2 linked regions of the Novipirellula artificiosorum genome follow. The protein of the gene in region 1 interacts with the protein of each later gene in a pairwise test. Links are inferred from orthologs where the notes say so. Each region holds a gene or a part of one and is shown on either strand. Other genes may lie near its edges. The genes, in order: thrS and rplA.

Evidence for each region.
Region 2: the proteins of thrS (region 1) and rplA interact in binary tests that used the Escherichia coli proteins (3 or more experiments, as listed by UniProt). The link is inferred for Novipirellula artificiosorum from one-to-one orthologs.

Annotation. Positions count from the first base shown.
Region 1 is NZ_SJPV01000006.1:129,416-137,947, reverse strand. The notes cover bases 5,459-8,423. They hold thrS (threonine--tRNA ligase), read right to left. Parts: upstream 8,064-8,423; coding sequence 5,853-8,063; downstream 5,459-5,852. Other genes in these bases: Poly41_RS17400 (DNA-methyltransferase), read right to left, coding at 8,244-8,423; Poly41_RS17410 (ATP-binding protein), read left to right, coding at 5,459-5,837. In the rest of the region: Poly41_RS17430 (hypothetical protein), read right to left, coding at 1-661; Poly41_RS17425 (tributyrin esterase), read right to left, coding at 671-1,444; Poly41_RS17420 (purine-nucleoside phosphorylase), read right to left, coding at 1,541-2,359; Poly41_RS17415 (purine-nucleoside phosphorylase), read right to left, coding at 2,401-3,240; more of Poly41_RS17410, read left to right, coding at 3,381-5,458; more of Poly41_RS17400, read right to left, coding at 8,424-8,532. UniProt on the Escherichia coli protein: Catalyzes the attachment of threonine to tRNA(Thr) in a two-step reaction: L-threonine is first activated by ATP to form Thr-AMP and then transferred to the acceptor end of tRNA(Thr). The rate-limiting step is amino acid activation in the presence of tRNA.
Region 2 is NZ_SJPV01000007.1:170,876-179,260, forward strand. The notes cover bases 1,705-4,522. They hold rplA (50S ribosomal protein L1), read right to left. Parts: upstream 3,544-4,522; coding sequence 2,866-3,543; downstream 1,705-2,865. Other genes in these bases: rplL (50S ribosomal protein L7/L12), read right to left, coding at 1,774-2,187; rplJ (50S ribosomal protein L10), read right to left, coding at 2,246-2,770; Poly41_RS19445 (FMN-binding protein), read left to right, coding at 3,824-4,156; rpmG (50S ribosomal protein L33), read left to right, coding at 4,333-4,500. Also shown: Poly41_RS19420 (hypothetical protein), read left to right, coding at 1-520; Poly41_RS19425 (M20 family metallopeptidase), read left to right, coding at 548-1,699; single-stranded-DNA-specific exonuclease RecJ, read left to right, coding at 4,570-6,363; Poly41_RS19460 (Gfo/Idh/MocA family protein), read right to left, coding at 6,416-7,519; Poly41_RS19465 (Gfo/Idh/MocA family protein), read left to right, coding at 7,693-8,385. UniProt on the Escherichia coli protein: One of the primary rRNA binding proteins, it binds very close to the 3'-end of the 23S rRNA. Forms part of the L1 stalk. It is often not seen in high-resolution crystal structures, but can be seen in cryo_EM and 3D reconstruction models.

The sequences.
Region 1 (8,532 bases):
GCAGCAGGGGCAGTTCTTCCTCCATGCGATAGGGGCCCATCGATACGAAGATTGCGGCCGATGAGGCAAGTCGTCGAAGCTGTTCGATTTTCGATGCAAGATGTTGCATCGAAACCACATCCGGCGGAAAAGTGGCCGCATGAATCCAACCGCCTCCCGCAACAGGTGCTGTCGCCGGAGTCGCCTCCCAACGCTGAAGTTGAGCAGGGGAATAGGCGAAGCGACCGGAGAGATCACGTGGCATGATCAGTCGCAAGTCAAGGATCGTGCAGTCATCGAAATCCTCGCTCATCAACCCATATCGCTCGGAACGATACGGCAAGATCCGCGGATACCGACGGGTGATGTCCGGGGTCGCTGCAACGTCCGCTTCAATGGCACGTCCGCTATGAAAAATCGACTCGCTCGCGGGCCCTGCCAGCTCGCTGCGCATGGCGGCGACAAGGACATCCATCTCCGCGACCGCGACAGCCAAGTTGTCGGCTTGGTCGGTGGTGATTTGGTACCAAGGTGGGTCGTACCAAAATAGCGGCAGCGGCATCGCGATGTCTTCGCCATGTCGCCGTGAAAGCACGCCGCGCGCCGGATTCAGCAAAGCCCCAGTCCAAGCGGTATTTACCGGGGGAGGCAAGAAATGCAGAGGGGACAGACGATGATTCATGGATCGTTCCTAACGCCAATTGGGGACCACTTCGCCACGCTGCGATGCTTCCGCTTTGAGCATCGCCTCGGGAACCACTCGGCGAAACTCCTTTGCATCCCCGCGAATCGATGCATTGATAAGCAACAAACCTAAACGCAGTTCTTCCCGCTTGCGCAGCGGTGCCTCGGTCACTCCGTCTGCCAAACTTTTCGCCTTCCCGCGAATGAAGACGGTCACGTTGTTCATCGCATCACCCAACCGTAATCCCGCATCCCCTCCGATCACAATCATCCCGCCAAGAGCGCCTACTCCCGTTTCGTCCCCGACATTGCCACGCACGAAAATGCTTCCCGATCGCATGCCGGCGCCACAGCGATGGCCAGCGGAGCCAAAGATGGCCAAAGTGCCGCCGGTCATGGCGACTCCGGCACCGCATCCGGCGCGACCACGCACGCGAACCGCACCACTGGCCATCCCTTCACCGACCCCGTGACCGGCCGACCCGGTTAACCGAATGTCGGCTTGCCGATTGAACGCAAAGGCATAATCGCCAAGCTGCCCGTCCACATGCAAACGCACCGGATGGTCAAGCCGCATCAACGCGGAATGCTGACCCGTAGCGTCGGTGACTTGAATCTGAACCAATTCCTCATCGCTATCGGCCGCGGGAACCTCGGAGATCGCTTGTCGCAACTGCGCGTCAGTGAACTTCGCCATCGAGAAGACGTGGCTGACCGCAGCCGGCGAGAATGCCGACAAGGTTGAATCGTTTTGAGGACTCCGAGATCCTGCGTCAGACATGGGCACTCAGGGTCAGTGGCCGAGCGGAAAGAAAAGTCCGTGAGAACGGACACACGACTCTATTCTAGCTAAGTTCAGTCGTTTATCTCCAAACCTTTACGTAAATGACCGCAGAACGGTTCGAACGATCGATTCTAGCTTGGTTTGGCCCAATTTGCCCGCCGCTAACACTTCATCATGATTCGCCGCCGAAGCGGCATCGGGCCTGGCGACGTTACTCACCAACGACAATCCCAGCGTACGCATCCCGCTGCTAGCCGCCGCCAGTACTTCTGGAACCGTGCTCATTCCTACCACATCGGCTCCAACGCGTCGCATCATTCGATACTCTGCCCGCGTCTCATAATTGGGCCCCAACGTCGCCAGGTAGGTTCCTTGCATGGCCAAAAAATTCTCGACTCTCGACGCCTCGATCGCTATCGCTGACATTTCATCGTCGTACAGGTTAACTCGGCGTCCAAGCGATCCCGTGGCGGAGCGAACCGCCCTTTTCGAAACGCCGCGAATCCAGTCCATGTGGTCACGGATGACCAGCAGGTCCCCCACGCGAAGCTTCGGGTTCACACCACCGGCGGCGTTGCTGACGATCAATCGGGACGCTCCGAGGGCGGCCATCACGTGGACCGGAAAGGTCACCTGATCGATGTTCCATCCTTCGTAGCAATGGAGCCGACCGGCCATGGCGATGACCGGCTGTTGCTCCAGTTCCCCCAAGATCAACTGCCCCTGATGCCCGCTTGCGGTGGACGCAGCGAACCCCGCGATGTCCGCAAAGTCGATCGTGGTCGGGCGTTCAATCTGTTTAGCCACTCCCCCCAGTCCGCTGCCGAGAATCATTGCAACCGCCGGCTGGATCGCCGCGGAATCGCGAATGAAGGCGCAAGCTTCGTTAAGAACGTTTTGGTGATCGATCATGCTTTCAATCCACGCTCCGGTGAATGATGGTCGCACGTTCCTCAAGCGACGCGAGTCTGCCCTGCCTCTGCGACAATGCGACGCACCAGAGTGATAAGCTTTGGCGACGCGGCATTTGCTGTTGCGATGATCTCCTCGACATTGGCCGGTTTCAAGGCATCAGGCAGGCACATGTCGGTGATCACGCTGAGCCCAACGACTTTCAGCCCACAATGAACAGCGACGATCGTTTCCGGAACCGTGCTCATTCCAACCACATCCGCCCCGATCATGCGCAAGAACCGATATTCGGCGCGCGTTTCCAAATTGGGTCCGGTTACCGCAACAAAAACACCTTTGTGAACCGGAAGGTTCTCTTGGCGTCCGATTTCCATCGTTCGGTCGACCCACCACGGATCATAGGCTTCGCACATGTCGGGAAAACGCGGCCCCAAGCGGTCATCATTGATACCGATCAGTGGGTTGTCACCCATCAAATTGATCTGATCTTCGATGACCATGATGTCACCGGCCGAGTAATACGGGTTCAATCCTCCACACGCGTTACTGACAACAAGTCGTTCCGCCCCGAGCGCCTTGAAGACACGCACGGGAAGTGTGATTTGTTTGAGTGGATAACCTTCGTATTGATGAAAGCGGCCTTCCATGGCCACAACTGGAACGCCAGCAAGTTGCCCGCAAACCAATCGTCCTTTGTGACTTGTCGCTGTCGAAGTTGGGAAGTGAGGGATGTCACGATAATCGATGGTTGCTTCGACTTCGATTTGCTCGGCGAGGCCTCCCAAACCCGTGCCCAGGATGATACCGGTTTTCGGAACCGATGCAAACTGTTTTTTGATTTTTTTCGTAGCGTCTTCGATTTTGTCAAACAGATCCAGCATGATGTCTTTCCACCAGAAGGTGCGTGAAGTTTGTTTCGCGTATCTTAACGACTTTTGGACGCATCGTCGCACCCATCCTCTCGCCGTCATTCGAATCGGTTAAGATATCGCCGGGAACCCTACTTAGATTTTCGCTTCCAATGGATGTCATCGAAACCATGCCTGTTCCGTCGCCAGATGTTTTTGAAAAGCTCGCCACTTTCTACATGGGACGTCTTTACGATTTAAAGAAGGGCGAGCTGAAAGATGACTTGCTGCTGTACGACGCCAAAGACCTTTGTACGCACGCGATGTGCGTCGGGATGACCGGCAGCGGCAAGACCGGTTTGTGTTTGTCGCTGCTCGAAGAAGCGGCGATCGACGGCATTCCAGCGATCTGCATTGATCCCAAAGGCGATCTTGGAAACCTACTGCTGACGTTTCCCGAGCTTCGCTCTAGCGATTTCTTGCCCTGGATCGACAAGGGGGAAGCGACGCGCAAAGGGGTCACGTCGGAACAGCTTGCCTGCGACAAAGCGAAGCTTTGGAAGAAGGGAATCGAATCGTGGGGTCAATCACCATCACGAATCGCCAAGTTTCGCGACAGCGTCGACATCGCGATCTATACGCCCGGCAGCAACGCGGGAATCCCGATGACGGTGCTGAAGAGCTTTGACGCACCGCCACCATCGCTGCTTGAGGATTCGGATGCGATGCGGGAACGCGTCACCGGCTCTGCATCCGGGCTGTTGACGTTGCTGGGAATCAATGCGGATCCACTGCTTTCTCGTGAACACATTTTGATCTCATCGATTCTCGATCATTGCTGGCGAGACGGCAAGAACGTGAACATTGGCGATCTGATTGGATTGATTCAATCGCCGCCGATCGAGCGGGTCGGTATTTTGGATCTCGATTCCTTCATGCCCCCGAGTGACCGTGCAAAGCTCGCGATGCAGCTTAACAACCTGCTTGCTTCGCCCGCGTTTTCCACTTGGCTCGAAGGGGAGCCGCTGTCGATACAGAAACTGCTCTTCACTGCGGAAGGCAAACCACGTTTATCCATCCTCTCGATCGCCCATCTGAGCGATCGCGAGCGGATGTTCTTCGTCACCATCTTGCTCAATGAATTGTTGGCTTGGATGAGGACGCAACGTGGAACCAGCTCGCTTCGCGCGATGTTGTACATGGATGAAGTTGCTGGTTATTTTCCGCCGGTGTCCAATCCCCCATCGAAACCGCCGATGTTAACGCTTTTGAAACAAGCACGTGCGTTCGGGCTTGGAATTACCCTCGCAACACAAAATCCTGTTGACTTGGATTACAAGGGGCTGTCCAACATCGGCACTTGGTTCCTCGGACGGTTACAAACCGAACGCGACAAGGCTCGCGTGCTTGAAGGGCTCGAGGGCGCAGCGGCGCAAACCGGGTCCAAGTTTGATCGCTCAGCGATGGAGCAAACGCTTGCCGCACTTGGTAATCGTGTGTTCCTGATGAACAACGTGCACGATGACGGTCCAAGTGTCTTTCAAACTCGATGGGCTTTGTCCTACTTAGCCGGACCCATGGCTCGAGAACAAATCAAGTCGCTGATGGCAGATCGTAAAGCGCGCCTCGAAAAACGCCATGAGGATTCGAAGACCGAATCGGTTGCGGGTGAAGTGACCGCACCCTCGCGACCGGTGATCCCAAGTGGCATCGGAGAACAATTCCTGACCCCTACACTAGCCGCAAACGATGGCAGCCGATTGATCTATCGACCTGCCGTTTATGCAGAAGGAACGCTGCACTATGTGCGAAGTTCGGCCGATCTCGACAAATGGTCCGATGCGAAATTGTTTGTCCCATGTGGCGGCGGCGTGCCGGACGATCTTTGGACGGCAAGTGAATCGCTTGCTGCCGATGCTGTAGGGTCCGACGTCTGCGATGAAGACTTCACCTTTAGCGAATTACCAACCCCCCTTCGCAACGCATCGAAGTTCAAGAGCTTTGAAAAACAATTCAAAGATTACTTGTACCGGCACTACGCCATCACACTTTACAAAAGTCGTGTTTTGGGAAGCTATGCGCCGGGCGGATGTAGTGAAGGCGAAGCGAGAATCTATTTCGAGCAAGATGCGCGAGAACAACTTGACCGAGAGACGGAAAAGCTTCGGGACAAGTATGCGTCCAAGATGAAAGCATTGGACAAGAAGATCCAATCGGCCAAGGATCGCGTCGCTGTGGAGCAAGACCAGTACGAGCAAGCCAGGTTATCAACCGTTGTCTCCTTTGGAGCCTCTATCCTTGGGGCGTTCCTTGGAAACAAGGTGGCGAGTCGAACGAATGTGTCCAAGGTGTCGACGGCAGCACGCGGTGCGGGCCGCGCCGCGCAGCAGCGAGCCGACGTCTCGCGAGCCGAAGAGACATTGCGGCAATTGGCGCTCGAGATGACGGAACTCGATCAGGAACTTCAGGTCGAAATCGCCGTGCTAGGCGAGAAGTACGATGTCAAGAACTGGGAATTCGATACGACCGTGATCGCACCGCGAAAAAGCGACTTGAAAGTGGTCGATCCCATCATCCTTTGGACGCCATGGCAAGTGGATTCATCCGGAATCGCAACGCGGTTGTTTTGATCAGCCGCGAAACCACTAATACTCATGGCCGGTCGAGCCGGAATCGACAGCAGCAGCGCTGACCTTGCTTTCGACGGCTTGGCGAACCGTCCGTTCGTCGATCTCTTTTTTCAATCGAGCGATCGCTTCGGCCATCGGCATCGATCCGAGGTCACCCTCGATGCGGTCGCGAAGTGCGACATGCCCGGCTTCGGCTTCTTTGGGACCGACGACGGCCATGTAGTTCACCAAATCCAATTGGGCATTTCGGATTTTGGCTTGCACCTTACCATCGTTGTTATCGATCGTCACTTTCAACCCCGCTTCGTCGAATTGCTTCGCGACCGCGACGGCATAGTCGATCGATTTGTCGCTCAATGGCAACACACGGATCTGCTCCGGCGACAACCACATCGGGAACGCCCCTGCGAAATGCTCGATTAACATTCCGGTGAACCGTTCCATCGAACCAAAAGGAGCGCGATGGATCATCACCGGCCGATGAGTCGAGTTGTCGTTGCCGGTGTATTCGAGTTTGAAACGTTCGGGCAAGTTATAGTCGAGCTGGACCGTCCCGAGTTGCCAGGATCGGCCGATGCAGTCGCTGACCATGAAGTCAGCTTTCGGTCCATAGAAGGCGGCTTCGCCTTGCTCCTCGTTGAATTGCAACCCCGACGATTGCATCACTCCGCGGAGGGCATTTTCGGCATGGTCCCAATTCTCTTCACTGCCAACATACTTGTCACTTTTGGGATCACGTAAAGACAGTTGCACACGATAATCCTTCAGCCCAACCGCTTCCAGGACGAATTTGGTGAGGTCGATCGTTGCCTTGAATTCTGCCTCCACTTGTTCGGCGGTGCAAAAGATGTGGGCGTCGTCTTGAGTCAATCCTCGAACGCGAAGCATTCCGTTCAGTTCACCGGTTTGTTCGTGACGATAGACGGTTCCGAATTCGAATAGCCGCAGTGGCAATTGCCGGTACGATCGTGGTTGTGCCTTGAACATGTGACAGTGATGCGGACAATTCATTGGCTTGACGAGGTATCGCTCATGAACCTTTTGCCAACGATGCAATGCATCACGTTTTGCCTCGTTGGATGCCGAGGGTTTGTAGTCAGGGATTTCCGCGCCGAGTACCTTGGCCGCTTCCATCAATTTCTCTTCGCCGTCGGCATCGAGCGTCCCAGCTTCGAGTCGTTGACTCCATGCGTCGATCATTCCACCTGCTTCACTACCAAACAGTGGCGAAAATTGGCTGTCGCGATAATAGGGGAAATGCCCGCTGGTTTCATACAGCTCCACGCGGCCGATGTGGGGACTGTAAACCGGGTCATAGCCGCGCGACAGCAACTCCTTGCGGAGGAAGTCTTCAAGAGTACTTCGCACGCGGGCGCCCTTGGGCAACCACAAACAGAGCCCTTGACCCACCTCGGGATTGATCGCGAACAGGCCATGTTGTTTGCCGAGCACCCGGTGGTCGCGGCGGCGTGCTTCTTCGAGTCGTTCAAGGTAGCTCGCGAGTTCTTTCTTGTCGAAGAACGCGGTGCCGTACAGACGTTGCAGTTGGCGGCCCGAGGCGTCACCTTTCCAATAGGCACCGGCGATACTCATCAACTTGATCGCTTTGATCTTGCCTGCATCCGGAATGTGCGGCCCGCGGCAAAGGTCGACGAATTCCCCTTGTCGATAGAAACTGACAGTCGCCTGATCACCGAGTCCCGTGTCGATGTGTTCGACCTTCAAATCTTGATCGAGATCCTCGCATAGTTTCCTCGCTTCGTCGCGATCGAGAATGAACCGTTCGAAAGGTTCTTTGTCTTTGATGATTTTCTTAATCTCGGCTTCGATTTTTGGGAAATCATCCTCACTGATTTTTTCTGGGATATCGAAGTCGTAGTAGAATCCGCCAGAGGTGGTTGGGCCAAACGCGAGCGAGACGCCTTTGTAGAGCCGCATGATCGCACGGGCCATCACATGGGCCGCTGAGTGACGCAGCACATCGAGCGATTCCGCGTCGCGGTTGGTTAGCAGCCGCAGCGGAAGAGGCGCGTCCTCTTCCGCCAATTCGCCGAGCGGTCGGTTGGCATCGACGATCCGGCCGCCGACTTCGGCCGCCATCACGCTGCGGGCCAGGCCTTCGCTGATGCCTTTGGCGATGTCCATCGAAGTGGTGTGGGCGGGGTGTTTCGCCAGGGTGCCATCGGGTAGTTGAATTTGGATGATCGCGGCGGATGCGGTCGACATAGCAGATTTCACTCGAAATTTCGTTCAAAGAAGTGTTCATGCGATACGGAGGCATGAACGGGTAAGACAAGAATGATTGTTTTCATGGGGAAGCGTCAATCCCGAATCGTGATTGCCCCTGTTAGAGGGCGAGCCAACAACGAGGGTTCGGGCGATGGAGTGGTTTGAAACCCTGCAGATCTAGTCGTCAAAGAATGAACCCTGCTTGTCCCCCCCGCTGTTGGGGTTCGTCTTGGCCGGTCGCTTCTTGGCCCTTTTCTTTGCCGTTCGCTTCTTGCCCAAACGCTTCCCTTGCTTGGTTGAGGGGGCACTCTGCAGCGGGTTCTCGGCCCCAACCAACGGATCGCCTGCTTGGGTTCGATCGAGCCGCTCGCGAATTTTCTCGGCGTAAACTTCGGAAAGCTCCGTGCCAATGTACTTGCGGCCTAGCTTTTTGGCCACGACCAAGGTCGTACCGCTGCCGCTAAAG
Region 2 (8,385 bases), on another replicon or contig:
TTCGATTGACGGTCGTTCGCTTGCCAAGGGCCGGTTGGTCGACTTGGCCTACGAGAAAGCCGTGATCACAACCAGCTATGGTACGACCGAGGAGGTCCCGATCAACGAGCTGAGCGAACCCGACTTGGCATACATTTCCGAGAATTGGGGGCTGCCCAAGGAATGCTTGATCGAACAAGTTGTCTACACACCGCGATCCTGGCAGCCAATGACCATGACTTGGGCGGCATCGAATTTGTGCCACAAACCGCTGTACTTCGAAGATGTCAACTTGGAGCGATACGGTCACACTCACGGTCCGCTGTGGGAGCCCGTGGTATCTTCGGCACACTTTTTTGTAAACATCGCGGTATTGCCGTATAAGATGGGAGTGCATTCTCCGCATGAATGCCAATACGCACTGGGGTATTACCGCCCAGGCAACTGTGCCCCGTGGATCAAACCGCCCGTGCCGATCAGCGTGCGTGGTGGGTTGACTCAGGCGGCCGTGATGACCGGAGCGTTTTGGTTGGTCCCTTAATGAACTCTCTGCGAACAGCAATCAGCGATGTCACCTGCAATCGAGCTACTAAAGCCACTGGTCGCCTATCCATCGGTCAGTTCGAGCAGTAACGTTGCCTTGACTGGTTTTGTTGCGGCGCAGCTTCAAACGCTGGGCTTCGATGTCGAGATCACAACGTACCGCGATCCAGCGGGGATCGAAAAGGCGAATTTGGTTGGTAAGCGATTGCCGCCAGACGGCTGTACCGATGGTGGACTTGCCTATTGCTGTCACACCGATGTGGTTCCGGCGATGCGGTGGTCGGGGCCGGGCGGTGATCCGTTTCAAGCAGTGATTCAGGATGATCGGGTCTATGGTCGGGGCACCTGTGACATGAAGGGATCCTTAGCTGCGATGCTAGCGGCGGTTTCACAAATTCCTACGGAAAGCCAATCGCTTCCAATCTGGATCCTTTGTACGGCGGACGAAGAGGTCGGATTCGATGGGGCGAAGCATTTGGTCCGCCTATCGGCCGCGTACCGTGAAATCGTGGCTGCACAGCCCGTTGCCATTATCGGCGAACCCACCGAATTGGGCGTTGTCCATGCCCACAAAGGGATCGTCGGTTTTCGGATCCGCAGTTACGGTCGCGCTGCCCACAGCAGCACCGCGGACGGGATCAACGCCAACGTGGCGATGGTTCCCATGTTGCAGAAAATCGCCGAGCTGAATGCTCGAACCCTCAGCGATGCACGATACCACGACCACCGATTCGATCCGCCGACATTATCGTGGAACTTTGGGTTCACCGACCACGGCACTGCGATCAACGTTACTACGCCGCTGAGCGAAGCCTGGGTCAGCTTGCGAATGATGCCAGAGATCAACGGTGAAGACTTGATCGTCGAAGCGAAAGACTTTGCGACATCCTTGGGATTGGAGTTCACGCGGTTCGGCGGAGGCGAGCCGGTATGGGTGGACGCCGAAGCACCCTGCATCCAAACCATGTCCGCACTCGCGCACTGCCAACCGCGAACGGTATGCTATTCGACCGACGGGGGCCAATTCACGGAACTGCGTCAATTGTTGGTGTGTGGGCCGGGTGATATCGCGCAAGCGCACACGACGGACGAATGGATAAGCATCAAGCAACTCGACCATGGGACCGAGTTGTATCGCAAGGCGATTCAAACATGGTCCTGCAGCGAAAAACGGTAACGAACAAAAGCCCTGGCAAGGGACCTCGCCAGAGCTTTCGCTTGATTCATGTTCACGCGCTGAGAGCAATCGAACTACTTCAGTTCGACGGTTCCGCCCGCTTCTTCGACTTCGGCTTTGACCTTTTCGGCGTCTTCTTTCGACACGCCTTCTTTCAAAGTCGCGGGGCAGCTTTCGACCATCTTCTTGGCTTCCATCAGCGAAGCGCCCGTCAGGTTCTTGACGACCTTGACGACATTCAGCTTCTTGTCGCCAAAACCGGTCAAAACGACGTCAAATTCGGTTTGCTCTTCGACAGCAGCAGCGCCGCCCTCGCCAGCCGCAGGAGCCATCATGACACCGCCACCTGCAGCAGGCTCGATGCCATGCACATCCTTCAGGTAGTCGCTAAGCTCTTTTGCTTGCTTTAGGGTCATGTTAGCGATCTTGTCGCCTAGTTCTTTCGCATCGGCGCTAAATTCTGCGACTGCAGTGCCTTCTTCGGACATTTCTAATACCTCAAAAACAGTTGGTGATTTGTTACGGGAATGACTAACAAAAGAGCAACTACTCGTCGCCTTCTGAAACTTTCTTGATTTGACTGTTGAGCTTCTTACCCGGGCCGAGCAATGCGGCGGACAACTGGGCTCCAGGACCAAGGATTTGACCCACCAGCAGCGAAATCTGTTCTTCACGGCTTGGCCATTTGCTGACTTCCTTCAATTTGTCAGCGTCAAGCTTTTCGCCATCCATGACGCCGCCATTGGCGGAGAAGCTCTCGAACTTGGCGGTGTCTTTGTCAAGACGGACCAGCTCTTTGACGAGGGAGACGAAGTCCGTCGCTCCCCAGCAAACCGCAACCTGACCTTGAGTGCCCTCAAAGGCAGGTGCCAGAGACGACCCCTCGGTCGCTCGACGTGCGAGAGAATTTTTGACGACAAGGATGCGAATATCTTTCGCATCCAATTCGCCGCGAAGTTCATTGGTAGTATTGGCATCCATCCCGACATAGCTGACCAGCACGGCGTCTTCGACCCCGTCCAGCTCACGCTTGATATCGCGAGTTACCAATTCTTTGACGTATTTACTCATCGTTTGGGTTCACTTAGGTGTGATCGATTGCTTCTTTGGCATTCTTTGATAAAAGCATTGTTACCTAACAATACTTTCTGGGGACCACGCGAGCGCTACAACGCGATCCTCACACTTGGGCTCATCGTCGCACAGATCGCAACGCCTTTGACATAAGTGCCCTTGACCGATTGAGGCTTCATTCCGTTAACGAAGGAAAGGAACGCGGCAATGTTCTCGGTTAACTTAGTCGATTCGAAACTGAGTTTGCCGACCATGGCGTGGACGTTGCCACCCTTGTCGTTACGAAACTCGACCTTGCCCGCCTTATATTCGCTGACGACTTTCGCAACGTCGGGCGTCACCGTTCCCGCACGAGGACTCGGCATCAAGCCGCGAGGTCCGAGAACACGTCCAAGAGGGCCGACCAGTCCCATCATGTCGGGGGCCGCGATACAGACGTCAAAGTCGGTCCAGCCGTCTTTGATTTTCTTGGCCAGGTCATCCTGTCCGACGACGTCGGCTCCGGCTTCTTCCGCGGCCTTGGCAGCGTCACCTTTGGCAAAAACGACGACGCGTTGCGTCTTGCCGATGCCGTTGGGAAGCACAATGCTGCCACGGATAATTTGATCCGCCTGGTTCGGGTCAACACCCAAACGCATGTGAACTTCGACCGTCTGATCGAATTTAGTCGAATCGTATTTTTTGAGTGCGTCAACCGCCTCACCGAGAGGCAAAGGATTGGCGGGCTGCTTTTCGAGCGCCGCGCGATAACGCTTTGATTTCTTTCCCATATTTGTCACGACTTTCGTGTTGTCGGGTGGTTTGGCGAGTCTCACCGATCCTGAACGCTTCCGGGGTCGACGATCGACATCCGACCTGCGTCAGTGGCAAGCTCTCCCACTTGTTGGATCACATCCACGTTAAAGAGGCGTGGTAGGCCGAAGCCCTGTGAAGCGAAGAATGTCGCGAATCAAAGGTGAGTCGTCAACGCCAAACGTAGGCTGTTGGGCCACTTTTTGGTAAGATTCTTCGCAGGGCTCGGGGAAACTGCTGCAGGAAACAGGCAAAACTATGGTCGAGATCGCTCGTCACCGAGCTTTAGCACTGTTAACCGAATGCACCGGTGACGATATTTGGAGCGTGGAGCATTGCCGCGCCCATCGAGTTCCCGAGCAATGGATTGACGAATTGGCGGACAATTTTGAGTCGGGTTTCCGAGCCGATAGCCATACCATTTACTTCAAGGACAAGGTAACCAACCAATTCCGGGGCGTTCGTGATATCGATTTGGCGGTCCGTATCGCGGAGTCGCTTGGCTTGCAAGTCGATCGGGTGACCGCCGCGACGTTCAGTCGGCGAGGAATGGTGGCGGCGATCAAGCAAGCGATCATGGACGGCGATTGACGTTTTTTCTGCTGCAAAGGAGGATGGCCGAGTAAAAGGAGGCTTGTCGAAATGTGGCATCGGCTGCCATAATCCCCAGCCACGAGCAAGATGGCAAACGCAGTCAATGGATGCATCCATTTTCAAATAGTCAGAATAGACAAACGTTCAACAGCAATTTTTAGAGAGAAGACGCGATGGCAGGCCGTAGCAAGAAAAAGGCGGAGACAGTGTTCTTGGTTTGCGAAGAAACCAACGACTACAACTACACCTTGCAGCGAAAAGCAGGTGGCGAAAAGCTGCGGCTGAAGAAATATAGCCCGCGTCTTCGTAAGCACACCTGGCACGCTGAAAAGAAAAAATAGCCTCTCCCCGCATGCTACGCACTTGATCGTTTCGCGGCTTGACGTTCTCGCTACTTTTGGAGTTCAAGGATGCAGCGCCAGTGGCGGATCATTCCTCACGATACCTCTCGCGTCGAACAACTTGCGAAGACCGCGCGATTGCCCGCGGTGGTGGCACAGTTGTTGGTCAGCCGAGGTATCTATCGCGCGGAGGATGCGGCAAGCTTCTTGTGCACCAAGCTGACGAACCTGCGCGATCCCAATGAGCTGCCGGGCGTTGTTAAGGCGACGGAATTGATCGTGTCGGCGATCGATGCCAAGTTGCCGATCACGGTTTATGGCGATTACGACGCGGACGGTATGACCGGCACGGCGATTCTCGTCAATGGCCTCAGTCTTCTCGGCGCCAACGTCAGTTACCATGTTCCGAATCGACTCGAAGACGGGTACGGTTTGAATGAGGACGCGATTCGGAAATTGGCCGATCGTGGCAAGAAGATGATCATCTCGGTCGATTGTGGAGTCACCAGTCGAGCTCACGCCGATCTTTGTCGCGACCTTGGCGTGATGCTGATCATTACCGACCATCACATGATCGACGGAGAACTGCCCAAGGCTGATGCAATCGTTCATCCGCGGTTGCCAGGTACGGCTTACCCTTTTGGCGAACTCTGTGGAGCAGGTGTTGCCTTCAAGCTGGCTTGGGCGTTGTGCCAGCAGGTGTGTGGGGCAAAAAAAGTCACCGAGCCGATGCGGCGCTACTTAATGCAATCGCTGTCATTGGCAGCCATTGGAACCGTCGCGGACGTCGTCCCCTTGTTGGACGAAAACCGCGTGCTCGTCGAGCATGGGCTGCGAATGCTGCAGGCGGAACCGCTTCCTGGCTTGGCCGAATTGATGAAGGTGACCAAGCTCGACCAATCTTCGTCGCTGAGTTCCGAGAGCATTGCGTTTACCCTTGCACCCCGGCTGAACGCCGCTGGTCGATTGGGCCAAGCCCAATTGGCGGTCGAACTGTTGACGACCCCGGCTGGCGAACGGGCGGTGTCGTTAGCTGAATACATCCACCAATTGAACAGTGACCGCGACACCTTGCAGCGGAGCGTGACGCTGGCAGCGCAGAAGCAAGCTAAGGCCGAGTTCGATCCCGAATTGGACCCGGCGCTCGTGCTCTCGGGTGTCGGTTGGCATGCAGGAGTGATTGGGGTGGTGGCGGGGCGTTTAGCCGAGAAGTACGCCAAGCCCGTTTTTGTTCTGTCGCTCGATGCGACGGGCAAGAAAGAAGCGGTGGGATCCGGACGCGTTGGGGGGACCGATATTGATTTGCATGATGCTCTCAGCGAGTGTAGCGAGCGGCTGATTCGCTTTGGGGGCCATAAAGCGGCTGCGGGATTGACGATCGACGAGCAGCAGATCGATGCCTTTCGCGGCGATTTTTGTGAAGCGATCACCAAGCAATGGCAGGAGCGAGGCGTTGCACCCGAGATCGTCATCGATGCCGAAGCTTCCCTGGGGCAATTGAACCTCGAAACGGTTAAGCAAATCGAAAGGCTCGCTCCATTTGGCGCAGGCAACCCTCGGCCTGTGCTTTTCTGCGGCGATTGCGTACTTGATGAGCCCGCACGCCGCATGGGGGGCGGGGATCGTCATTTAGCCGTCAAGCTACGCCAAGGCAGCAAGACGGTTCGAGGGGTCGCCTTCGGAGCCGGCGATTGGTGCGACGCATTGAACGAAGTGGAGGGTCCCATCGAAATTGCTTATCGTCCGGTGATCAACGAGTTTCGTGGGTTCCGCAAGGTCGAGGTTCATCTCGTGGATTGGCGGGTCGCATCGTCTCGCCGCGAGGGTCGCGTCGATCAAGCAGGCCAGGCGTTGGTGTCGTAGGCTCTGCTCGGTGTTTCTTTTCGGTGTTTCTTTTCGGTATTACTTTTCGCTGCTACAACGCCACCTGCTCTCCACCACCGATCGCACTGCGCCGGCATGCATCCACGATTTGCTGAGTTTTCAGTGCCAATTCGCTGTATCGAGCGTCGACCTCGCCATCGATCGCGATTTGGCTCATTCGCCGAACCATGTTGACTTCTTGAGCATTTGATTCACCCGATGAGTATTCGTCGATCGAGTGCAGCTCGCTGCGTTGGCGGTAGTTCCACCGGCAATTGGCAACCTGCAAGTCATGAGCGTGTCTTCCCCAGTGGACTTGGCCGTCATAAAACGGCAACACGAAGTCATTGACCGACAAGTAGCCATTCGAGCCGGACACGATGGCCGTTTGTTGGTTGCCCGACAAAAAGGAGCAGTAGAATGCAGCGGACAACTCGTCGGCGAAAAACATCTCGGCGGAAAACGCCCCCGGGACTTGATGTTCTGCGTTTTTGCCGCCGATCGCCGTCAACGTTTGCGCCGACACATGGTGTGGCATCTGCAAGTCCGTCAACCAGAGGGTGAACCGAATGCAGTACCAACCGAGATCTCCGACGCAGCCGTGTGGTTCCAGCTCGCAATTTGCGCGAATGTTCGATGCTTCGAACGCATCATCACTGGGAAACGAAAAGTGTGTTTGAATCCGCCTCAGTTTTCCAATCGTGTTCGGGTCCCGCAGTTGCTGGCAGATTTCGGTGATTCGCGTCCCGTGGTCAAACATCACTCCATCCATGAACTGGACATTGGAAGCTCGGCAGGCATCCATCATCTCGGCGGCGTCTTGCGCATGGATCGCGACCGGTTTTTCGCACAAGACATGTTTGCCTGCTTCGGCGGCCGCGATGACCCATTCCTTTCGTAGCCCGGTTGGCAGAGGGACATAGACCACATCAATCTCGTCGCTATGGATCAGGTCTTCATAGCAGCCCATCGCGTTGACTGGTTCGCACTGCTGTGATTCGGCCGAGCACTCTTCGATGAACGTGTTGGCTCGATCGATCGATCGGCTCGCAACCGCCGCGACGCGACCATTGCCGCTTAACTGGATCGCTTTCCAGTTCTTTCGAGCAATCGCGGCCGTGCCCAGAAAACCCCAGCGGCAAAGTCGATCGGTCATCTCATTTCTCTCGGTGGTTTGGAATCTTGATGGCGCCTTAGCAAGTCACTTCTGTTGAGCCGCGATTATTGGTGACCCGTCAATCGCTGTCTAGCACGAGGATTCTGCAACGCAATCGGCTAAAGCCTACCACTCCAACAAATAATCCGGGCCAGGGAGTTCGAAATGCTTCAGTGGTTGATTTTGAACTTTGCGAAGCCGAGCAATCGGCTAGATTATTGAGCAGCGAATCGGACGGACCGCTGAGTTCGTTCGTTTTCCTTGCCCCCATCCATTATCCCACCATCGTCACCAGAGGACTCATGATGAATCGCCAGACCATCTCGCGCAGGCGTGTCTTGAAAAGCAGCGCTGCCACGATCGTTGGTGGATTTGCGTATCCAACCATCATTCCATCGACGGCCTTGGGTGATGCTCAGACGCCGCCGCCAAGCGAGCGGGTCACTTTGGGGCATATCGGCGTCGGCGGTCGTGGTACCTTTTTGAGAAATGCAACGCCGGTTGGAAACGGAATTCAGAGCTTGGCAGTCTCGGATTGTTATCAACAGCGACGCGACTCCGCTGCGGCGAAGATCCAAGGCGACGGTTACGCTGACTTTCGACGTATCCTTGATCGTGAGGATATCGATGGCGTGATCATTGCCACTCCCGATCATTGGCATGTCCCGATCGCATTGATGGCAGCCAAGGCGGGAAAGGATGCCTACGTCGAGAAACCGTTGGGGCTGTCCATCGAACAGGACTTGAAGTGCAAGGAAGTGTTCGATCGAGAGAAGCGAATCTTTCAATATGGCACGCAACAGCGTGAAGCGAAGCACCAACAATATGGTCGCGAGCTCGTACGAAGCGGTAAGCTGGGTTCGATC